One region of the Streptomyces sp. NBC_00523 genome, then DNA from elsewhere that is predicted to be linked to it. Evidence: riboswitches for the same ligand, from Rfam matches in the RefSeq annotation. Region 1 holds a riboswitch; each other region holds the start of a gene.

Region 1 (7,730 bases):
GCCGGCTGATCCAGCCGGAGTTCCTGGACCTGGTGGCGGGCCCGCTGAAGTCCGGGGCGATCGTGCACTGCGCGACCGACTGGGAGCCGTACGCCGAGCAGATGCTCGACGTGCTGACCGCGCACCCCCTCTTCGAGAACACGGTGGCCGACGGCGGTTACGCCCCGCGCCCCGCGTTCCGCCCGCGGACCCGGTTCGAGGGCCAGGGCCTGGGGAAGGGCCACGTCGTGCACGACCTGCTCTTCGCGCGCGTCTAGGGCCTTTCCTTTGGGTCAAGCCCTGGCCCGACGGGCACCATGGCCGTTGTCCGACCCGCTCGTTAGGGTCGAGGGGTGTCCGACGGGTCTGTTCAGCGACAACGGTGGGATCAGCCGGCCGTCCCGGTGCTCCAGGAGCAGCGGGTCGGCGAGATCCTGGCCGCCGTGCCGGCGCGGGGCCAGTGGCGTTACCGGCCGCGCCGCGTCGGCCTGCTCTGGCGGAACCGTACGTTCCGAGTCATCGCCGTCTTCACGCTGCTGGCGCTCTGCGGGGTGGTGATCCTCGCCCTGGTCCGCGACCAGACCGGCACCGAGGGCTTCCTCGTCGGCCTGAGTCTGGCCGTCCTGCCGGTCCCGGTGCTGATGACGGCCTTCCGCTGGCTGGACCGGGTGGAGCCGTCGCCGTGGCGGAATCTGCTGTTCGCCTTCGCGTGGGGCGCGTGCGCGGCGGCCCTGGTCGCCATTCTCGCCAACTCGTTCGCGACCCGGTGGATAGCCGACAGCGATCCGGGGAACGCCGACACCCTCGGTGCCACGGTCATCGCACCGGTGGTCGAGGAGAGCGCCAAGGCCGCCGCCGTGCTGCTGCTCTTCCTCTTCCGCCGGAGGGACTTCACCGGGATCGTGGACGGCGTCGTCGTCGCCGGGTTCACCGCGACGGGGTTCGCCTTCACCGAGAACATCCTCTACCTGGGCAACGCCTTCGGCGAGGACCAGCAACTGGACTCCGGCTTCGCGTCAGTGACCGTGGTGACGTTCCTGGTCCGTGCCGTGATGACCCCCTTCGCCCACCCGCTCTTCACCGTCCTGACCGGCATCGGTCTCGGGATCGCCGCGAGCAGCGCCGCCGGCCGCCGGGTGCGGCGCATCGCCGTACCGCTGCTCGGCCTGGTCCTCGCGATGGGCATGCACGCCCTGTGGAACGGCTCGGCGACCTTCGGCCGGTACGGCTTCTACCTCGTGTACGGGGCGTTCATGGTCCCGGTGTTCGGCCTGGTGACCTGGCAGGTGATCCGAGCCCGCCGCAAGGAGCTGCGCTCCCTGGCCGTCGAGCTCCCCGCGTACGCCGAAGCCGGCTGGCTCACCCCCGACGAGCCCCGCGCCCTAGCCTCGATGCGGGCCCGCGCCCTGGCCAGGAACGCGGCGCGCAGGCGGTACGCGGTGAGCGCCTCCGGCCATCCGTACCACCCGGACTACGCGAGGGTCCGTGCCAAGGAGGCGAAGGAGCGCGGCAGGGCGGCGGCGCGGGCGGTCGCCGAGTACGAGGCGTTCGCGACGTCCCTGGCCTCCCTGCGCCGACAGGCCGGACTGGGCAGGGCCGACCCGGACTTCGCCGCGCGCGAGCTGGAGCTGCTGCACCACCTGTGGCAGCGCCGCGAGATCGCGGGCCCCGCCCTCGCGTACGCGGCCCGGGCCACGCACCGCCGGCCGCCCGGCTACACGGCCGCCTGGCCACCTCGCCGACCGTACGCGGGCGGGCCCGTGCCCTACGCGTACGGCAACCCGGCCCCGTACAACGGCAACCCGAATCCGTACGGCAACCCGGCCCCGTACAGCGCCCCGCCCACGTACCCGACGACGCAGCCCTACGGTCAACACCCCTACGGCCAACAGCCCCACGCCAACGGGCCGCAGGCCTGATCGCTACGCCGAGGCCGCCGTCAGCGTCGACAGCTCCTCGTCCGTCAGCTCAAGCCCGGCGACCGCCAGCAGGGCGGGCAGCTGGTCGACCGTGCGGGCGGAGGCGATCGGCGCGGCGACCGTCGGGCGGGACGCGAGCCAGGCCAGGGCCACCGTCGCGATCTCGGCGTCCCGGTCCCGCGCCACCGTGTCGAGCGCGGCGAGCACCCGCTGTCCGCGCTCCGACTCCAGGTGACCGGCCGCGCTCCCGGCGCGGGCGCTGTCCACAGCAGTCCCCGGGCGGTACTTGCCGGTGAGGAAGCCGGCGGCCAGCGCGTAGTACGGGACGGCCGCGAGCCCGGCGTCGGCGGCGGTGTCCTGGAGCTCGCCCTCGTAGGTGTCCCGGGACACGAGGTTGTAGTGCGGCTGGAGCGCCACATAGCGGGCCAGGCCCTCGCGTTCGGAGAACTCCAGCGAGGCGCGCAGCCGCGCGGCGCTGATGTTGGAGGCGGCGATCTCGCGGACCTTGCCCTCCTTCACCAGCTCGTCGAGGGCCGTGATGATCTCCTCGACCGGGACCGTCTCGTCATCGAAGTGTGTGTAGTACAGGTCGATGTGGTCCGTGCCGAGGCGGCGCAGCGACTCCTCGGCGGCCGACTTGATCGTGGGCGCCGAGAGGCCCTTGTAGCCGGGCAGCGCACCGACCTTGGTGGCCACCACGACGTCGGACCGGTTGCCGCGCGACGCGAGCCACTTGCCGATGACCGTCTCCGACTCGCCGCCCTCGTTGCCGGGCACCCAGTGCGAGTAGGCGTCGGCGGTGTCCACGAAGTTGCCGCCTGCCGCCGCGTACGCGTCGAGGACGGCGAAGGACTGGGTCTCGTCAGCGGTCCAGCCGAAGACGTTTCCACCGAGGCAGAGCGGGAAGACCTGGAGGCCCGACGGGCCGAGATTGCGCAGTGAAGTCATAGGTGGAACAACAGCTTCCGGGCTATCCGCTATTCCGTGCCATCTACATCCGGCAGGCTGCTCCCTGCGGAGGCTGCCGCTGTACGCGAACCGGCAGCCCTGACGTCGGGGGGGGGTGTGCGTCAGGGCTGCCGGGGTTCGGAAGGCCGCGTGCGGGGAAGGGCCGGGGTGCCGGAGGAGGAGTCCTCAGACCGTCAGGCCGCGGGCGCGCAGCCAGGCCATCGGGTCGATGCCGGTGCCGTCCGGGGTGTGGACCTCCAGGTGGAGGTGCGGGCCGGTCACGTTGCCGGTCGCGCCGACGCGGCCGATGGTGTCGCCGGTGGTGACCTTCTGGCCGACCGTGACGCCGATCGAGGACTGGTGGCAGAACCACAGCTCGGTGCCGTCCTCCAGCTCCAGCACCGTGCGGTAGCCGTAGGCGCCGGACCAGCCGGCCGACTTGATGGTGCCGGTGTGGATGGCCTTGATCGGGGTGCCGGTCGGGGCCGCGAAGTCGAGGCCCGTGTGGTAGCCGGAGGACCACATGGAGCCGGCCTCGCCGAACGTCGAGGTGATCGTGTACGAGGAGGTGGGGATGGCGTAGCTGGCGGCGAGCTTGGCCAGGCGCAGCGCCTCGGCCTTCTTCTTCGCCTCCTCCTCCGCCTTCTTCTTCTCAGCGGCGGCCTTGGCCTCGGCCTCGTCCTGCTGCTTCTTCGCCTCGGCGGCCGCCTTCTCGGCAGCGGCCTTCTCCTCGGCCGCCTTCGCCTCGGCGTCGGCGGCGCCCTGCTGCTGTTCGGCCTGCTGGAGGATGCGGGCGCGCAGCGCCTCACCGGCGTCCGTGGTGCCCTGCTCGGCCTCGGCGGTCGTGATGCCGGCGGTCGTCAGCGGGGCGGCGGCGGTGGCGGTCGCGGGGGTTTCGGCCTCGCTCTCACCGGAAAAGAACGCGCCCACGCCGGGAAGGGACTTGGCGTCGGGGAGATTGCCCGTGATGGAATCGGGAAGAGAGATGGAGACCGGCGGCTTGCTCTGCGCGGTGGCCATGCCTCCCGCACCGACGGCCGCGATGACACCGACGCCGAGGACGGTGGAGCTACGGGCCAGACCATTGCGCTGCTTGGCGACACGGTGCTTGCCGCGGACGGGGCGGACGGACTCCTCGGTGGGGTTCCATTCCTCCCAGGTCCGCTCGGAGTCGGCGTCGTCGGCGCGGAAGCCGCTGCCGTAACCGGCGCCGGTGGCAAAGCCATTGCCCCGGTCGGTCGCGTAGTCGCCGCCCTGTTCCGGGATGTAAGCGGTGCCGGGGCCGGACGCAAAGTCGGCGCCGTACTCGGGCACGAACCGGGAAGGTGATTCGGGGGCAGGCTTGTTGGACGCCACGCGGGCGCGCTCCTTTCCTTCCTTCTCGCCTACCGGGTTAGCTGACGGGTTCGGAGCAGGAAGGTCTCCTACGGGTTCCTCCGCCTCTTGTGAAGACGAAGATGCCCGATTCACCCCATGTAGGTGGTTCCCCGGTTCCCTTGCGGAATTCGGCGCACGCGCGCGGCGCCGTCCCTGACGACGGCTGGGACAACCGCGCTGCGTTATCGAACGTTAATAGACAGACGGGTCCGATTCCAAGCTGTTCCCACTGATCGTTCACGCGCCCGGCCTGGACTTTACGGGACACAACCGGGTGGAATCGGGCGAGTTGATCGACGCTCAGCCACTACGCGTTTTCTGACGTTGCGTCAAATGTTATGCGGAGCGACGCTCCTCAGTCACGCAGCGTGGTACCCCCCTTGATGATCTTCACCGTCCTGCGCCGGTCGGGCTGTCCCTTGGCCGGCCGGGCCACCGCGAGCAGCGCCATGTCGTCGGTCGACTCGCCCCCCGTATGCAGCCGTACGTCGTCGGTCAGCGCGGACAGCAGCTCCTCGGGACCCGGGAAGAGCCGCCCGCGCAGCCGTTCCGCCGGGTCGTAGAAGACACCCTCGGCGTCACGGGCCTCCGACAGGCCGTCCGTGTAGAACAGCAGCGTCCCGCCGGGCGGCAGCTCCCACTCGTCCGAGCGGTCCGGCCGCACCCCCAGGTCCATGCCCAGCGGCAGCGCGGGCTCCGTGGGCGTCAGCGCCTCCACCGCCCCGTCCCCGCGCAGCAGCAGCGGCTCGGGGTGGCCCCGGTTCACGATCCGCACGAACTGTCCGCCCGGCCGGATCTCTGCGAGCGCGGCGGTCACGAACTCCTCGAACTCATCGAAGCCGCCACCCCGCGTCGACTCACGCGCCAGCGCCCGCTCCAGCCGCTGCGCCACGCCCTCCAGCGACTTCTCGTGCTCCGCCGCCTCGCGGAACGCCCCGATCACCACCGCCACCGCGCCGACCGCCTCCAGCCCCTTCCCGCGTACGTCCCCCAGCACGAGCCGTACGCCGTACGGAGTGTCGGCGGCCGCGAAGAGGTCGCCCCCGACGAACTCGTCCGCCTGCGCCGCCTCGTACCGCGCGGCCACCTGGAGTCCGCCGATCCGCTCCGGCGGGACGGGGAGCACGGCTCGCATGGCCGTCTCGGCGATGATCCGGGCGGACGCCAGCTGCTCGCTGCCGCGCCGCACGACCCGGTTGATCACACACGCCTGGACGGCGACCGTGAGCACGGTGAGCATCTCGATGAACGAGACCACCTCGACCAGGTCGCCGGTGTAGAGCCGGATGCCCGCGACGGCGAGCACTGCGGCGATCCCGATCCGGATCGTGGTGCCCAGACCGAAGAAGGGCGCGGCGATCAGCGGGGCGGCCGCGAAGATCGGGACGGCCGTGAAGGAGGGCGGCGTGAAGAGGTCGAACACCACCCCGATGACGATCATCGTCACCGGCAGCACCCGGACGAACCGGCGGCTGCCCGCGCCGTCGGGCCCGCGCCACCGTCGCTCCCACTTCCTCACCTGCGGTCTCCTGCCCGGTGCGGCCACGGCCGGTACCGCGCACCTCCCCCAGCCTCGCGCCCGCCCGGCCACCGGGCGAGTCCTCGGCCGCCGAAGGGGCGACAACGCGTATGCGCCGACAACGCATCAGGCCCGGCACGCTGCATGCGTGCCGGGCCTGATCCTTCAGTAGCGGGGACAGGATTTGAACCTGCGACCTCTGGGTTATGAGCCCAGCGAGCTACCGAGCTGCTCCACCCCGCGTCGGTGAACCCAACTCTACGGCATCTTCGGAGCTCTCATGACCACCACCCGTCCCGCGCACCCCGTGCGCACCGGCGGCGCGGACCACGGCCGCCCTTGACCCGAACCCCAAAGTGCCGAAAACGAGAAGGTGTTGCGAGGAACATGTGTTCTGACGCAAGGTATCTGCTGCACCCCCCGGCTCGGTGGGCTGCCCGTGTGAGCAGGCCCCGACCGCGCATGCCGGCGCGCGCGGAGAGCTGCTCCCGGTCTCTGATCGCAGCCTGTCTGGAGGGCTCTCGACCATGGCCGCACCGCTCGCCGCCTCCGATAACACCCCCGCCCCCTCGGCCACCCCGCCGTCACCCGCACGCGCCGCCGCCAAGAGCGGCCTCATCGGCGGTGTGATGGGCGCGGCGATGAGCGCGGCGGTGAACTACCTGGCGATCGGCCTCCCGGGCAGCGCGTCCGTCAACGCGGTCAACCACGCGATATCGGGCCTGATCAGCGGATTCCTCGCCGGTTTCATCGGCATCATGGTCCACAGCAAGAAGACGGCGGCGGCGGCCGCGGCCACCGCCCCCTCCGAGCCGGAGAAGTAGCCACCGCCCTCCACAGCGCTCCCCCTCCAACGGGCGCACGGACCCATATGGCGATATGACTGATTTCAGACTCAGCCATTTCGAGGCTCCGGGAGTGGACGATGGACGACTATCCCCTGCTCAACCTGTTCTGGACGATGCTCTGGTTCTTCCTCTGGATCATGTGGCTCTTCCTCCTCTTCCGGGTCATCATGGACATCTTCCGCAGCGATGACCTGAGCGGCTGGGCGAAGGCCGGCTGGCTGATCCTGGCGCTGGTACTGCCCTATCTGGGCGTGCTGATCTACGTGATCGCCCGCGGCAAGTCCATGGGCAAGCGCGACGTCCAGGAAGCGAAGGAACGCGACGCCGCCTTCAAGGCGTACATCAGGGACGCGGCGGGTACGGAGGGCGGCAGCCACCACAAGAGCGGCGGCCACGTCGAGGACCTGTCGAAGCTCGCCGACCTCAAGGACAAGGGCGCGATCACCGAGGAGGAGTACCAGCGAGCGAAGTCGAAGCTCCTGGTCTGACGCCCGCCCCCGCACACGACGGAGCCCCGGGTCGCGCACGCGCTGACCCGGGGCCACGAGGTAGGCCGTGTGGGACTCGAACCCACAACCAACGGATTAAAAGTCCGCTGCTCTGACCAATTGAGCTAACGGCCCTCGGCACATCACCCCCGAGCATAGCCCGCCCCGGCCGCGCAGCCGATCGGGTATCGACCACGCGGCCCCGTCACCGGGTGGGGCGGGCTCAGGACTCAGGGCCGAGGGCTCAGAAGATGGCCTTGTACGTCTGCCAGCCGGTGGCGATCTGCGTACGGGCTCCGAAGGAGCCCTTGCCGTTGCCGTTGTTGCGGAACAGCTTGCCCGCCGAGTCGCGCACGACGAAGTCGTTCCGGCCGTCGCCGTTCAGGTCGCCGACGCCGATCAGCGCGTTGTACGAGCTGCCCCAGTCCGAGAACACCTTCACGCGCGGCGCGAAGCGGCCGTTGCCCAGGCCGTTGTAGCGCCACAGGCCGCCGTTGCGGTCGTGGCCGAGCAGGTCGGGGACGCCGTCGCCGGTGATGTCGCCGACGCCGGTGATCTGGGCGTACGTCCGCCAGTCGGTGTTGATCCGGGTCTTCGGGAGGAACTTCCCGGCGGCCGTGCCCGCGTAGAAGTAGATGTCCCCGGTGGACGT
Region 2 (7,730 bases), 3.0 Mb from region 1:
GTCCGCGTCCGGCAGGTGGACCGGCTCGGCCAGGTAGTCGGTGAGGAAGCCCTCGGGGGTGAGCACCGGCCACAGCTCCTCGATCGCGGCGTGCACCTCCTGGCTGACCGCGACCGCCTTGCCGAGCTGGGCGATGTCGTCCGGGCCCAGGAAGTTGGGCCCGCCGTACGGGTCGGCGCCGATGCGCTCGGTGAGCTGGGCGGTCAGCGCGTCGATGATCCGGAACGCGAAGTGCGGCCGGGCCAGGTTGTACGGCAGCCGGGTGTCCCGGGCCGCCTGCCGGGCCTCGTAGGCGATCTCCCAGTCGAGGACCAGGTCGCCGTCGTCGTGCGGGACGATCAGCGGGGCGCCGGGCTCGGGCAGCAGCTGCCGGTCCCGCACCGCGAGCTCCAGGGCCTCGGCCATGGCCGCGCCGCCCTTCACGGCCGCCGCCCGGGGGGTGTCCGCGCCCCGGGCGTGGACGCCGGGGAACAGCTCGGCCTGGGTGGCGAGGAGGACACCGGTCTCACCGAGCGACGGCAGCACCTCGCCGATGTAGCTGAGGAAGGCCGGGTTCGGGCCCACGATGAGGACCGCCCGCTTGGCCAGCAGCTCGCGCTGCTCGTACAGCAGGAACGCCGCCCGGTGCAGGGCGACGGCCGTCTTGCCGGTGCCGGGCCCGCCCTCGACCACCAGGACGCCCCGGTGCGGCGCGCGGATGATGCGGTCCTGCTCGGCCTGGATGGTCCGCACGATGTCCGCCATGCGTCCGGTCCGCGCCGAGTTCACCGCGGCGAGCAGGACCGTGTCGCCGCTCGGGTCCTCGAAACCGGTGCGCTCATGGTCCCCGACGTCCAGGATCTCGTCATGCAGCTCGGTGACCGTGCGGCCCTCGGTCGTGAGGTGGCGGCGCCTGCGCAGACCCATCGGGGTGTGATGCGTGGCGAGATAGAAGGGGCGGGCGACCGGGGCACGCCAGTCGATCAGCAAAGGCGTGTGTTCGGTGTCGTCCTCGCGGATTCCGATACGGCCGATATGGTGCGCGACGCCGTTCGTGAGATCGATTCGGCCGAAACAGAGCGAGCCGTCCACCGCGTTCAGTGCGGCGAGCAGACCGGAGCGCTCGGCGACCAGGACATCGCGTTCGAGCCGGGCCTGCTGGCCGGTGCCGACCGGCGTCAGGGCGTCTTGGACCTGCTCGGCGGCGTCACCGCGCAGCACGTCGACACGGTGGTGGAGCCGGTCGATGTATTCCTGTTCCTTCTGCAATTCGGCGGTTTCCCGAGTTGACAAAACAGCTCCCTGACGGATATGGTGATTCTTGTTGGCCCCCGGTGACGGGCCTTTTTCTGTGGGCGCACAGAATCACTCAATATACGTGAGGAAATCCCCGGTCCGCAATTGCGGACCGGGGATTTCTCTTTGCCCCGGGAGACCCGGGGCCGCGTCTACGCCAGGACCTCGCGCAGCCGCGCGGCGTACGCGCGGGGGTGGGTGGTGTTGCCGTTGTGCCCGCCGGGAAAGGTGACGACCTCCCGCCCGGCCAGCCGGGCAAGCCGGTGCGCGCACTGTCCGACGAAGGCGTGCGGTGCCGTGGTGGCACCCCCGGCGGGCACGATGCGCACCGGGGATGTCCGCAGCGCCTCCGTGTCGAGTTCGGCCTTGATGACCGCTGTGAAGTCGCGCGCGATGAAGAAGCCGAAGTTGGCGGCCCGCTCCGGGGTGAGCGGCATGGGCGTCAGGTCCGGTTCGGTCTCCTGGCGGGCCGGGTCGATGCCGAGGACCCGGGCGATCTCCGGGAGGGCGGCCCGCAACCCGCCCTGCCGGTACACCTCCTGGAGGCGGGCGAGTTCCGCCGCGTGCCCGGCGCGCGGGCCCGCGGGCAGCAGGGAGGGGCTGACCGGGTCGTGCGCCACGAGGGTGCGCAGCCGGCCGGGGTGGGTCACCGCGAGGTGGAGCCCGATCGCGGCGCCCATGCTGCACCCGAGTATCAGGGCGGGTTCATCGGTGAGTTCGGCGAGCAGTCGGTACGCGTCGTCGGCGTGCTGCTCCATGGTCACGCTCCGCCCGGAGGCGGCGCAGGTGCTGCGGGACAGGCCCCGGCGGTCGTACGTGACCACGGTGTACCGGTCGGTGAGGCGGTCGACCAGGTCGGCGCTCCGGCCGGCATCGCCCTCACCGCTCTGCGAGACGAGTAGCAGCGGACCGGTGCCCCGGACCTCGTAGTACAGGGTGGCGCCATCGGTGTCGAGGAACATGGGGTCTTCCGGCCGGTGGGGTCACCGGCGGGGAGGGCGCCGGCGGTGACCCCACCGTACTGCATCTTTTTAGATGTATCGGTAATGATGGAGTCAGGCGCGCGGGCTCACATCTCCTTCAGCAGCGCGTCCGTCGTCGTCACGACCGCGCAGCGGCCCGCCGCCCAGCGCAGCGCCATGTCGTGCTCCTCGCGGGAGAAGTCCGCGACCGCGTCGGCCACCACGAACGCCTGGATGTCGCGCATCCACGCGTCGGCGGCGCTCATCAGCACACCGATGTGCGCGTACACCCCGGTGATCATCAGCTGGTCGCGGCCGTCGTCGCGGATGAGCGACTCCAGCCCGGTGCGGACGAACGCGCTGTACTTCCACCTGGTGAGCACCGTGTCGCCCGGCGCGGGCGCCACCTCGTCCGGCGAGGCCAGCGCCTCCGGGTCGTCCGCCATCCCCGTCCCCCAGAAGTCGAGTTGGAGACCGCGCTCCTCGGCGCTCTGACCACCGCGCTGCGCCGAGTGCACCACCGGGATTCCGGCGCGGCGGGCGGCCTCGATCACGCGGGCGGTGTTCGCGAGCATGCCGGTCAGCGGCTCCTCGCCGGGGCGGTACGCGTGCAGGAAGTGGTTCTGGAGGTCGTGGACGAGCAGCACGGCGCGCGCCGGGTCGACGGTCCAGCCGACCCGGTTCGCCGGGAGTTCGCCGGGGCTCGGCAGGGGATAGGGGGCGATGGCGGGAAGTGCCGTGAGGGGAGCCTTTCGGTGCCGCGCGGGGCGGACTCAGTTCTGGGCGGGCGGAGTTGACGCGGAGGCGGGGGTCGCGTCGGTGCGCAGGCCCTTCTTGCTGACCTTGCCGATCCCGGTCTGCGGGAAGGCGTCCACGAATTCGACGAGGTCGGGCACCTTGTACGCGGCGATTCCGCGTTCGCGTACGTGCCGCTTGACGGCGAGCGCCCCGGGCGGTTCGGCGCCTTCGCGCAGGATCACGTACGCCAGGGTGCGTTCACCGAGATTGGGGTCGGCCACACCGACCACCGACACGTCGTGCACCGAGGGGTGGGCGAGGATGATGTTCTCGATCTCCTCCGGCGCGACCTTCTCGCCGCCCCGGTTGATCTGGTCCTTCGCCCGCCCCTCCACGACGAGATGGCCGGTCGGGGTGCGGCGCACGATGTCGCCTGTGCGGTAGAACCCGTCCTCGGTGAACGCGGTCCTGTCGTGCTCGGGCGCGCGCCAGTAACCCCGGATCGTGTACGGGCCCCGGGTCAGCAGATGCCCGAACTCGCCGTCGGGGACGTCCTGTCCGGCGTCGTCCACGATGCGGATCTCGTCGTCCTCGGAGATCGGCCGGCCCTGGGTGGAGACGACGGTCTCGTGGTCGTCGTCCAGCCGGGTGTAGTTGACGAGGCCCTCGGCCATGCCGAAGACCTGCATCAGCCGGCAGCCGAGCGCCGGTTCGAGGCGCCGGGCGGCCGTCTCGCTGTATTTGGCGCCGCCGACGAGGACCAGTTCGAAGCTCGACAGGTCCTGCTCCGCCGAAGCGGCCGCGTCCGTCCACACCAGGGCGAGCGGCGGCACCATGCCGGTCATGGTGACGCGCTCCCGTTCGATGACCGGGAACGCCGTGGCCGGGTCGGGGCGCGGGCACAGGACGACGGTGCCGCCCGCGTACAGCGTGCCGAGCCAGCCGGGCGAGCTCATCGGGAAGTTGTGCGCGGCGGCCAGGATCACGAGGAAGCGGGTGTCCGCGCCGACGCCGCAGATCTCGTTGGAGCCGCGCAGCGAGTAGATGTAGTCGTCGTGCGTACGGGGGATGAGCTTGGGCACCCCCGTGGTGCCGCCGGACAGCTGGAGGAAGGCCAGGTCGTGCGGCTCGGGCCCGTCCTCGGGCTCCCCGGACGCGTCGCACGGCACGTCGGACAGGGCGGTGTGCTCGCCCGGGATCTCCGTCTCGCGGTGGGCGGGCAGCGCGTAGACGGGGAGCGCGCCGATCCGGAGGAGGGCGAAGACGACCTCGGCGAACTCGGCGATGTTGGGCAGCTGGACGACGACCCGGTCGCCCTTGGCTATCCCGCGTGCCCGGAAGCCGGCCGCCAGCCGGGCCGCGCGCTCGTCCAGCTCCCGGTACGCCCAGGCGCGGCGCTCGGGCGCGGGGTCGACCAGCGCGACGCGGTCGCCGTGGGCCTCGGCCCGTTCGCGCAGCATGCTCGTGAAGGTCTCGCCACGCCAGTGGCCGGCCGCGCGGTAGCGGGCGGCGAACTCTGCGGGCCAGGCCGGGGCGTCGTCGTACGGAGAGGCAGTCATCGTTTCAGGTCTCCAGGGGGAGGAGCCGCTTGCGGGGGCGCCGGGCGGACGGGTCAGGCGCGCAGGGTGGCGCCGCCGTCGACGTACAGGTCGTGCAGGGTGATGTGGCGGGCCCGGTCGGACACGAGGAAGGCGACCGCCTCGGCGATGTCGGACGGCTCGGCGATCCGGCCCAGCGGGATGCCCGTGCGGTAGCTCGCCAGGTCCCCGGCGATGACGCGCTGCGCGGCGGGCCCGTCGTCGTGCGCCTCACCGGCCGGCCACATCCCGCGCTGCATGTCGGTGAGCGTGGAGCCGGGCGAGACGGTGTTGCAGCGGACGCCCAGGGGGGCCGGTTCCAGGCCGAGGCACTTGGTGAACATGACGGAGGCGGCCTTGGACGCGGCGTACGCCGCCATGGTCGTACGGGGGATGCCGGCGGCGTTGGCGGGCGACGGCAGTTTGACGACAGGCCCTAGGACGGTGAACAGGGGCGGCAACACTTAGGTAAGCCTAACCATAGAGTGATCACGCGAACGGAGGGCCGGAACCGGTGATTCCGCCCGGTCGCGAGCCACCCTGTGTCCCTTTTGCTCGTGTATGAGCAAAATGCCAATTGCGGGCGTTCGGAGTGGTTTTGATGCGGTCAGATGCGACCAAAACGGGCGAACGCCCCCATTCCGGCTTCAGTGGGCAGCGTCACGTCGGCCGTTTCTGACGCGCAATCCGATCTCCCGGTTCCCAGTCGTGCCAAGAAATTTGACTTCCCCCGGCGCGGGCGATCATGAGCATTTCCTTTGATTGATCTTGCAAAACAATTGTGATCAGCAATTCCGGGCTTGTTCCGGCCGTCGTTTCTCGCTTACGGTCCCGTCATCAATCCGGATGGAACGCCGAATCCTGCCGCCGTCCGGGAACCCGACCACTCACGTACGGCAGGAGCGGGGGACCCAGGTTTGCCGCCGGTCCGGAATCCGGAGCGGCTAGGGGTGAAGTCGCCATGCGCGACCGGACATCTCCAGTCCGAACCCGACAGCTCACCTCGTAGGCGACGGAGAGGAAATACCCCATGCCCATCCCGGGTAAGCACCGTCGTGCCAAGTCCGCGTCCCTGACCCGCGGTTTCATCGCCGTCAGCGCGGGCGGAGCCGTTCTCGCACTCCCCCTGATCACGGCCGGATCGGCTTCCGCCGCCCCCGCCAAGACCGTCGTCGCCGAAAAGGCCGCGGCCCCGACTTCCGTCGCCGGCAAGGAAATTGCCGCGCGCAAGGCCGCGCCCACCACCTATTCCGTGGTGTCCGGCGATTCGCTTTACAAGATCGCCCAGGGCCATTCCCTCAGCGGTGGCTGGGAGCGGCTCTACAAGGACAACCGCGGTGCGGTCGGCGGCAACCCCGACCTCATTCACCCGGGCCTGAAGCTCACCATCGGCGCCAAGTCCGAGGCCGCTGCCCCGAAGGCCGCCGAGAAGAGCGCATTCAAGGCGGAGAGCGCCGAGAAGAACGGCGACACGGCCCCCCGGACCGAGAGCGCCGACCGCGCCGACCGTTCCGAGCGCACCGCCGTCCCGGTCGCCGCCGAGAAGCCCGCCGAGACCCAGGCGGCCGTCGCGTACACCGACGACCTCGACGGCTGGATCAAGGAATCCCTCGCCATCATGGGGCAGCAGGGCATCCCCGGCAGCTACGACGGCATCTACCGCAACATCATGCGGGAGTCCTCGGGCAACCCGATGGCGATCAACAACTGGGACATCAACGCCGTCAACGGCACCCCCTCCAAGGGCCTGCTCCAGGTGATCCAGCCCACCTTCGACGCCTACCACGTGCCCGGTACGTCGACGGACATCTACGACCCGGTCGCCAACATCACGGCCGCGTGCAACTACGCCGCCGCCACGTACGGCTCGATGGACAACGTCTTCGGCGCGTACTGACCGAAACCGGCCCCGCGCTCGGGGCAGGGCCGTGAACAGGGGCGGGAAGAAGCGGAAGCGCTTCTTCCCGCCCCTTTCGCATGCCGTCACGCTCTTGTCGCGGAAAAGCCGTACAACCCTTGTGGCACAAGCGGTGTCGAACACGGCGTCCGGGAAGACAGCGGGCTCTTCCCGGCACCCCCCGGAGTCGCCCGGCCATCCTTGATCCAAGGAGCCACCTGTGCGTACGTACCGTTCGGCCGCCGTTCTCGCGGCCTCGATCCTCCTGCTGACGGGCGCGGCCATCGCCGCGCCCTCCGCCTACGCCGGTCCGTCCGCGCCCGGCGCCGTCCAGGCGAAGGACCGCAACACCGACTTCAACGGCGACGGCTACGAGGACGTGCTCATCGGCGCCTCGGGCGCCACGATCGACAGCAAGCCCGGCGCCGGCTTCGTCACCGTCCAGTACGGCTCCCGCAGCGGCCTCGGCACCAGCCCGTCCGCCGTCTTCAGCCAGAACACCGCCGGGGTGCGCGGCGCCGCCGAGGCGGGCGACGCCTTCGGCCAGTCCGTGGCCACCGGCGACCTGAACGGCGACGGCTACGACGACGCGATCATCGGCGTCCCGGGCGAGGACATCGAGCCCTTGGCGGACGCGGGCGGCGCCGTCGTGCTCTGGGGGTCCCCGCAGGGCCTCACCGGCACGGACAGCGACTGGCTCCAGGCCGGCGAGCCCACCGCCTGGGCGCGATTCGGCAGCGCCCTCGCGGCCGCCCACTTCAGCCCCGACGTCCCCGGCGACGAGCTGGCCGTGACCGACCTGTTCGACCTCATGCTCTTCCGCTACGAACCCGCCCTGCTGAAGAAGGACGCCGACGCCGCGCCCCTCGCCCCCGCCCAGCGCGAGAACGTGATCCCGGCCGAACCCGGACACGAGATCGACCCGAAGTCGCTGACCACGGGCGACTACGACGGCAACGGCCTCGCCGACCTCGTCGTCTCCGGGACGGCCGCCGGCCCGAACCACGGAGAGGGCTGGTCCGCCTACTTCTCCGGCCAGGTCCAGGGGCTCCGCTTCGAGCGCTCCCTGCGCGGCGGCCCCGCCGTCGCCTCCGGTGACATCAACAACGACGGCTACGACGACCTCGTCACGGGGACGCCGCGCCGCCCAGACGCCACCAGCGGGGGCTCCCCGGACGGCGGCGTGGTCGGCGTCTACTACGGCAGCGCCGGTGACGGCCCGGTCGTCGGCGCCGCCGGGCCCGGCACCGAGCCCGTCTGGTGGACGCAGGACTCCCCGGG
Region 3 (7,730 bases), 630 kb from region 1:
CACCCGGGAGGCCCCCGGGACCACCCGCTCCACCCCCGCCGCCTAAACCGAACAAACTTCGAACATAGAGCCAAGGCTCTGTGCGGGCGCCGCCGAAAGACGGCCGATTGCCCGTTTTCCCGCGCGCCCCGGCGCCGTCGAAGATTGTCGATGGCGGATACCGCCGGGTACAGTCGCCGCCAGTTCTCCCGGGGTACCCCACGCCCCCGGAACCTGGTCCTGCTGCCGAGGCGAGAGAGAAGTTGGTGAACGACCAGCACCCCCACGCCGGGTATGCCGGATACGACGGCTACTCCACAGGCAGCTTCGATACGGGCAGCTTCGAGACGGACCCGCTCTTCGGCTCCCTCCCCGGCACCGGCGCCACCTACGACGGCGCCTACGACGCCTCGTACGACACCTCACAGGGCTACGGCATCCCGTACACCGGCGGCGAGACCGCCTACGGCGCGTACGACACCACCCAGTGGGACACGGGCGCGCACCACGGCTATCAGGCCCAGCAGCACCCGCAGTACGACACCACCCCGTACGACACCGCGCAGTACGACACCACCGCGACCTGGCTGCCGACGGAGGGCTACGCCCCCGGCATCCCGTCCCAGGGCGGCGCCCCGGACTCCTCCGGCCAGTGGGACACCACCACCTGGACCGCCGCCGCCCCCGCGTGGCCCTCGGACGACACGGGGACGTACGACACCGGCGTGTACGACGCCACCGCCTGGAACACCGGCGCCACGCCCGGGCACGAAGAGCAAAATGTGCAAAGCCCGGCCGCCTCGAACGAAGCCGAACAGCCGGAGCCCCCGGAGACGTACGAGACCTACGAGTCGTACGAGAACGGTGAGTCGTACGAGAACGGCGACCACGACCCGTACGAGCCCCACCGCCGCGCCGCCGACGACACCGAGCCGGACGAGGCCGCCGAGCCGCACCCCGATCTCGCCCCCGTCGAGCCCCGCCGGGGAGGCCGCAGCCGCAGGCGTTCCCCCGCGAAGCGCTCCGCACTCCTCACCGTCGCCGTTCCCTCCGCCTGTGTGATGAGCGTGGCCGGGATCGCCGCCGCCTCCGTGAGCGGGATGGGCGGGGACGAGACGAAGAAGGACGCGACCACCACCATGGCCGCCGCCGACCCCGGCACGGTCAAGCCGGTCGCGGCGAACAACGCGCTGGACACCCAGCTCGCCAACCTCAGCGCCGACGCGGAGAACTTCGCGGACCGCGCCAGCCGCACCCAGGAACGCATCGACCTGAAGGAGCGGCAGGCCGCCGAGAAGAAGAAGCGCGAGGAGGAGGCCGCCCGCAAGGAGGCCCTGCGCCCCAAGTTCGTGATGCCGGTCAAGCAGCACGGGCTGAGCGCCTACTTCGGGCAGGCGGGCGTCAACTGGATGTCCGTGCACACGGGCATCGACTTCCCCGTCCAGTACGGCACCCCGGTGATGGCGGCGACCGACGGCACGGTCCGTACGCAGTACAACACCGCCTACGGCAACATGGCCATCGTGACCATGGCCGACGGCACGGAGACCTGGTACTGCCACCTCAGCAGCACCCGTATCCGCTCGGGCCCGGTCAAGGCCGGTGACGTCATCGCGTACTCCGGGAGCTCCGGGAACTCGACCGGCCCGCACATGCACTTCGAGGTGCGCCCGGGCGGCGGCGCGGCGATCGACCCGCTGCCGTGGCTGCGCGGCCACGGGATCAACCCGACCTGATCCGGCGCGACCGTCGTCACGGCCGGGGCCTCGGGGGCTCCGGCCGTGACGCGTGTCTCAGAGCTTCTGCACCGGCGCGTACCGCAGGAGCAGCTTCTTGGGGCGGTCGTCGCCGAAGTCGACCGTGGCCTTCGCCTGGTCGCCGACGCCCTCGACCGCCGTCACCGTGCCCAGGCCGAACTGGTCGTGCGTGACCCGGTCGCCCGCCACCAGCGTGATCGTCGGCTTGTCCGAGGTCCGCCGGGTCGCGAAACCGGAGGGGCCGGAGCGGGCACGGGAGGCGGAGAGCGACGAGGTGATGCCCGAGGTGGGGCCCGCCGGGGCGGCCATCGGGCCCTTCCGTTTCCACTCCAGGTGCTGGTCCGGGATCTCCTCCAGGAACCGCGACGGCGGGTTGTACGAGGGCTGGCCCCAGGCGCTGCGCATGGCGGCCCGGGTCAGATACAGCCGCTCGCGGGCGCGGGTGATGCCGACGTAGGCGAGGCGGCGCTCCTCCTCCAGCTCCTTGACCTGGCCGAGCGCCCGCATGTGCGGGAAGACGCCGTCCTCCATGCCGGTCAGGAAGACGACCGGGAATTCGAGGCCCTTCGCGGTGTGCAGGGTCATCAGCGTGATGACGCCGGAGCCGTCGGTGTCCTCGTCGGGGATCTGGTCGGAGTCGGCGACGAGCGCCACCTTCTCCAGGAACTCCGCGAGCGTGCCCGCGCCCTCCTCCTCGCCCCGGTCCTGCTCGAATTCGAGGGCGACGGCCGCGAGCTCCTGAAGGTTCTCGATGCGGGTCTCGTCCTGCGGGTCGGTGGACGCCTGGAGCTCGGCGAGATAGCCCGTACGCTCCAGGACCGCTTCCAGCACCACGGCGGGACCGGCGCCGGACTCCACGACCGTGCGCAGCTCCTCCATCAGCGTGTTGAACCGCTTGACGGCGTTGGCGGAGCGGGCGGCCATGCCGTACGCCTCGTCCACGCGGCGCAGCGCCTGCGGGAAGGTGATCTTCTCGCGCAGCGAGAGCGCGTCGATCATGGCCTCGGCGCGCTCGCCGATGCCGCGCTTGGGCACGTTGAGGATGCGGCGGAGCGGGACGGTGTCCTCGGGGTTGGCGAGGACCCGCAGGTAGGCCAGGACGTCCCGGACCTCCTTGCGCTCGTAGAAGCGGACGCCGCCGACGACCTTGTAGGGCAGGCCGACGCGGATGAAGATCTCCTCGAAGACACGGGACTGCGCGTTCGTCCGGTAGAAGACGGCGACGTCGCCGGCCTTCGCGTCGCCCGCGTCCGTGAGGCGGTCGATCTCCTCGGCGACGAACTGCGCCTCGTCGTGCTCGGTGTCCGCGACGTAGCCCGTGATGCGGGCGCCGGTGCCCGCGTTGGTCCAGAGGTTCTTGGGGCGGCGGCTCTCGTTGCGCTCGATGACCGCGTTGGCGGCGGACAGGATCGTCTGGGTGGAGCGGTAGTTCTGCTCCAGGAGGATCGTCGTCGCGTCCGGGTAGTCCTCCTCGAACTGGAGGATGTTGCGGATGGTCGCGCCCCGGAAGGCGTAGATCGACTGGTCGGCGTCACCCACGACACACAGCTCGGCGGGCGCGTTCTCCGGACCGGCCGGGCCGACCAGCTCGCGCACCAGCGTGTACTGGGCGTGGTTGGTGTCCTGGTACTCGTCCACCAGGACGTGCCGGAAGCGGCGGCGGTAGTGCTCGGCGACGTCGGGGAAGGCCTGGAGCAGGTGGACCGTCGTCATGATGATGTCGTCGAAGTCCAGCGCGTTGGCCTCGCGCAGCCGGGCCTGGTACATCGCGTACGCCTGGGCCAGGGTCTTCTCGAAGCCGTCGGCGGCCTGCCCGGCGAAGGTCTCCTCGTCGATGAGCTCGTTCTTGAGGTTGGAGACCTTGGCGGTGAAGGACTTCGGCGGGTAGCGCTTCGGGTCCAGCTCCAGATCGCGGCAGACCAGGGCCATGAGCCGCTTGGAGTCGGCCGCGTCGTAGATCGAGAACGAGGACGTGAAGCCCAGCTTCTTGGACTCGCGGCGCAGGATGCGGACGCAGGCGCTGTGGAAGGTCATGACCCACATGGCGTTGGCCCGGGGCCCGACCAGCTGCTCGACGCGCTCCTTCATCTCGCCGGCGGCCTTGTTGGTGAAGGTGATCGCCAGGATCTGGCCGGGGTGGACGCCCCGCTCGGCCAGCAGGTGGGCGATGCGGTGGGTGAGCACCCTGGTCTTGCCGGAACCGGCGCCGGCGACGATGAGCAGGGGCGACCCGGAGTGCACGACGGCGGCGCGCTGCTCGGTGTTCAGCCCGTCGAGCAGCGCCTCGGGGTCGATGACGGGGCGGTGTGCGCCGTCGCGGTAGTACGCGTCACGGGGCGGCGGGGGCCCGTCGAACACGCCCGCGAACAGGTCCTCCGGCACCGCTTCGGGTGCGGGGTCCTCGGGGGGCGGCGGGGCCGCGTCCTCCTCCTGCTGGAGGCCGGCCAGGAAACTGTCGTCAAAGAGGCTGCTCATCGCTGTCCGAGTCTAAAGCTCTCCACTGACACCCGGCCCCGCTCCGAAAAGGTCACGGAAATGTATCGGGCATATCGCACACCAACCTTCACAGCGGCCCCGTCAGTTGGCTAGCGTGCACGTTCGGACGGCCCGTACCCCCAGAGGCGACCTACGCCGAGCGTGCCGCCACGCCGAATCCGGGCCCGCCCGGAACCGGGGACCCACACGCAGCACCGGGGTGAATCGGTCCTTCCCCACCGGACCGTAGGGCAGCCTTCCGTTCCGCCCGAACCCGACAGCTAACCCGGTAGGCGGTCCACGGAAGGAGATGCCGGCCTTGGCGTCGCATCGCAAACCGCGCCCCCGGGTGCGTTCCACCGTCCCCGCGGTCGGGCTGACCTCGGCCGCGCTGGCATCGGTGACCCTGCTGTCCTCGCAGAGCGCGATGGCCGCGCCCGCGCCGAAGCCGAGCATCGAGGAAGTCCAGAAGAAGGTCGACGACCTCTACCGGCAGGCCGGCAACGCGACCCAGAAGTACAACCAGGCCAAGGAGGCCACGGACCAGCAGAAGTCCAAGGTCGACGCGCTCCTGGACGACGTGGCCAAGCGCACAGAGAAGGTGAACGACGCCCGCAGGACGCTGGGGAACTACGCCGCCGCCCAGTACCGCAACGGCGGCCTCGCGCCGACCGCGACCTTCTTCCTGGCCGACGACCCGCAGTCGTTCTTCGACCAGACCCACCTCATGGACCGCATGGCCGAGCGCCAGCAGCAGGCGGTCGCGAACTTCCGCACGCAGCAGGCGAAGGTGTCCAAGCAGCGGGCCGAGGCCGTGGAGAGCCTGGAGACGCTGACCGAGTCGCAGGCCTCGCTGCGCACCAGCAAGCAGGACGTCCAGACGAAGCTGACCGAGGCCCGGACGCTGCTGTCGAAGCTGACCGCCGAGGAGAAGGCGCGCCTGGCGGAGCTGGAGCGGAAGAAGGAGGCGGAGGCCAAGCGGAAGGCCGCGGAGCTGGCGAAGAAGCAGGCCGCCGCCAAGAAGGAGGCCGAGCAGAAGGCCAAGGAGGCGGGCGGCAGCAGCGGTACGGAGACGGGCTCCGGCTCCGGCTCCGGTACGGGCTCCGACAGCAGCGCCTCCACGAAGGCGGAGAAGGTCCTCGCGTTCGCCCGCGCCCAGATCGGCAAGCCGTACGTCTGGGGGGCGACCGGCCCCGCCTCGTACGACTGCTCGGGGCTGACGCAGGCGGCCTGGAAGGCGGCGGGCGTCGACATCCCGCGCACCACCTGGGACCAGGTGAACGTCGGGACGCGGGTCGCCACGGCGGATCTGCAGCCGGGTGACCTGGTGTTCTTCTACGACGACATCAGCCACGTCGGGATCTACAAGGGCGACGGGATGATGATCCACGCGCCGAAGCCCGGGGCGAACGTGCGCGAGGAGTCGATCTACTACATGCCGATCTACGGGAGTGTGCGCCCCGCCTGACCGGGGAAGAGGGCCGGTCCGCACGGGCCGGCCCCCTCTTGCGGGGCGCGTCCGCCGCTCAGGTCCAGAGCGTGGCGATGAAGATGTTCGCCAGGGTCAGCGCGCCGACCGCCGCGAAGACCCCCTTCTCGACCTTCTCCTCGTCCCGCTTGACGTAGACGAGCCCCAGGATCACGACCAGGAACAGCAGCTTGACGCCGATCTTGACGTTGTTCACGGGGTGGTCGTCGGCCTGGTCCAGGCCGACGAGGGCGACGCCGGTGACGAGCATGGTCAGCGCGCCGTGCAGCATGCCGGGGACGAACCGGGCGGTGCCGGCCTTCATCGCCTTCATCTGGCCGAGGAAGCCGCCGAGCAGGGCGGCGATGCCGATGATGTGCAGGGCGACGACGAAATCGATGAGTACGCGCATGGTTCCGCACCCTAGAACCCTCTCTCCGGACGGCTCCGGGCAGGGTGGGGCCTACGGGCCGCTTGAATGATGAATGCACTTTTTGCCTGATTCTGTGGCCCTTTTCCCGGTCACTCAGGCTTCATGTGCGGTCATTCTGCGACAATGCCACGCCAAGAGCGGGCAATAACCGTCATAACGACACCTTCCCGTGACCTCGGATTAGCGTCCCTTCCCGGTGGCCGTGGAACAGGGACCGTCCTCGCCGGCCACCGGAGAAGCCCGCCGGTATACCCCGTCGGGCCGTCGCACGGAAGGACGCCCGCCCCCGTGGCAGCGCATCGCAAACCCAGGCAGCGCCTCACCACCGCCTCCGCGGCCCGCACCGCGGCGACCCTCGCCGTCGCCGGAGCCGCAACGGCCGCCGTGCTGCCGGGAGCCGCGCACGCGGACCCCGCACCCACCGCGAAGCAGGTCAAGGCCCAGGTGGACCGGCTGTACCGGGAGGCGGAGGTCGCCACCGAGAAGTACAACGGCGCGAAGTCCGAGGCGACCGCCGCCGCCAAGTCGGTCGACGCCCTGCGCGACGAGGCCGCCCGCAGGACCGCCCGCCTCAACACCGCCCGCGACGTGCTCGGCGCGTACGCCGCCGCGCAGTACCGGTCCGGCGGGATCGACCCCTCCGTGCAGCTGGCGCTCTCCTCCGACCCGGACCAGTACCTGCGTCGCGCCACCTACGCGGAGCGGGCCGGTGAGCGCCGGGCCACCGAGGTGCGCTCGGTGCGCCGCCAGGTCGCGGAGATCGCCCAGGTACGCGCCGAGGCGGCCGGGAAACTCACCGAGCTGGCCTCCCGACAGGCCGCCCTGAAGGAGCACCGGGCGACCGTCCGCGCCAAGCTGGCCGAGGCCCGCCGCCTGCTCGCCCGCCTCACCCCGGCCGAGCGCGCCTCCTACGAGGCCTCCGAGGACGGGCGCGGGGCCGGTCACGCCGACCGCAGCGCGCCGCGCGCCGCCGTGGCCGCGCCCAACGCGCGCGCCGCCCAGGCGGTCGCCTTCGCGTACAACTCCCTGGGCAAGCCGTACGTGTGGGGCGCGACCGGGCCCAACTCCTTCGACTGTTCCGGGCTGACCCAGGCCGCCTGGCGCGCCGCCGGGGTCTCGCTGCCCCGGACCACGTACACGCAGATCAACGCCGGGCAGCGGGTGCCGCGCTCCCAGCTGGCCCCCGGGGACCTGGTGTTCTTCTACTCGGGCATCAGCCATGTCGGCCTGTACATCGGGAACGGCCGGATGATCCACGCGCCGCGCCCCGGGGCCCCGGTCCGGATCGCGCCCATCGACGAAATGCCCTTCGCGGGGGCGACCCGGGTGGCATAGGCTCCGGCCCTCCGAAGCCAACGGCCCGAAGGACACCCGCACATGCCGATGGACGCCGACGTCCAGACCCATGCCCGTACGCTCACGCTGCGCTCCCCGGACCACGTCCGGGTCGGGCCCTTCGTGATCCGCTACAACCCGAACTGGTCGCTGAAGTACGCCAACTACGCGATCCCGGACCAGGACGCGGAGCCGACGCCCGGCGAACTCGACGCGCTCATAGCGGCGTTCCGCGAACGGGACCGGATGCCCCGGCTGGAGTTCCTGCCCGGCTGGGCGCCCG

What was found. Region 1 has a riboswitch for cyclic di-AMP ahead of OHS17_RS17575 (M23 family metallopeptidase). Riboswitches for the same ligand answer to the same signal wherever they lie in the genome.
Region 2: it holds a riboswitch for cyclic di-AMP, as region 1 does, so the genes downstream of both, OHS17_RS03905 (transglycosylase SLT domain-containing protein) here and OHS17_RS17575 (M23 family metallopeptidase) in region 1, are expected to answer to the same signal.
Region 3: it holds a riboswitch for cyclic di-AMP, as region 1 does, so the genes downstream of both, OHS17_RS20700 (C40 family peptidase) here and OHS17_RS17575 (M23 family metallopeptidase) in region 1, are expected to answer to the same signal.

The regions. Positions count from the first base shown of each region.
Region 1 covers NZ_CP107836.1:3,885,925-3,893,654, reverse strand. Annotated here, with positions in the region: gene trmB (tRNA (guanosine(46)-N7)-methyltransferase TrmB) at 1-257, shown strand, start outside; gene OHS17_RS17585 (PrsW family intramembrane metalloprotease) at 333-1,898, shown strand; gene OHS17_RS17580 (aldo/keto reductase) at 1,902-2,846, opposite strand; gene OHS17_RS17575 (M23 family metallopeptidase) at 3,033-4,202, opposite strand; cyclic di-AMP (ydaO/yuaA leader) riboswitch at 4,214-4,367, opposite strand; gene OHS17_RS17570 (PP2C family protein-serine/threonine phosphatase) at 4,579-5,742, opposite strand; tRNA gene OHS17_RS17565 (tRNA-Met) at 5,912-5,985, opposite strand; gene OHS17_RS17560 (hypothetical protein) at 6,270-6,566, shown strand; gene OHS17_RS17555 (SHOCT domain-containing protein) at 6,668-7,078, shown strand; tRNA gene OHS17_RS17550 (tRNA-Lys) at 7,140-7,213, opposite strand; gene OHS17_RS17545 (FG-GAP-like repeat-containing protein) at 7,323-7,730, opposite strand, start outside.
Region 2 covers NZ_CP107836.1:847,779-855,508, reverse strand. Annotated here, with positions in the region: gene OHS17_RS03930 (HelD family protein) at 1-1,248, opposite strand, end outside; gene OHS17_RS03925 (alpha/beta fold hydrolase) at 1,428-2,237, opposite strand; gene OHS17_RS03920 (isochorismatase family protein) at 2,345-2,962, opposite strand; gene OHS17_RS03915 ((2,3-dihydroxybenzoyl)adenylate synthase) at 3,011-4,534, opposite strand; partial or broken gene OHS17_RS03910 (SDR family oxidoreductase) at 4,588-4,959, opposite strand; cyclic di-AMP (ydaO/yuaA leader) riboswitch at 5,395-5,579, shown strand; gene OHS17_RS03905 (transglycosylase SLT domain-containing protein) at 5,583-6,449, shown strand; gene OHS17_RS03900 (FG-GAP repeat protein) at 6,670-7,730, shown strand, end outside.
Region 3 covers NZ_CP107836.1:4,514,685-4,522,414, reverse strand. Annotated here, with positions in the region: gene OHS17_RS20715 (esterase/lipase family protein) at 1-46, shown strand, start outside; gene OHS17_RS20710 (M23 family metallopeptidase) at 246-1,715, shown strand; gene pcrA (DNA helicase PcrA) at 1,773-4,211, opposite strand; cyclic di-AMP (ydaO/yuaA leader) riboswitch at 4,373-4,523, shown strand; gene OHS17_RS20700 (C40 family peptidase) at 4,522-5,679, shown strand; gene OHS17_RS20695 (hypothetical protein) at 5,738-6,091, opposite strand; gene OHS17_RS20690 (C40 family peptidase) at 6,401-7,447, shown strand; gene OHS17_RS20685 (GNAT family N-acetyltransferase) at 7,490-7,730, shown strand, end outside.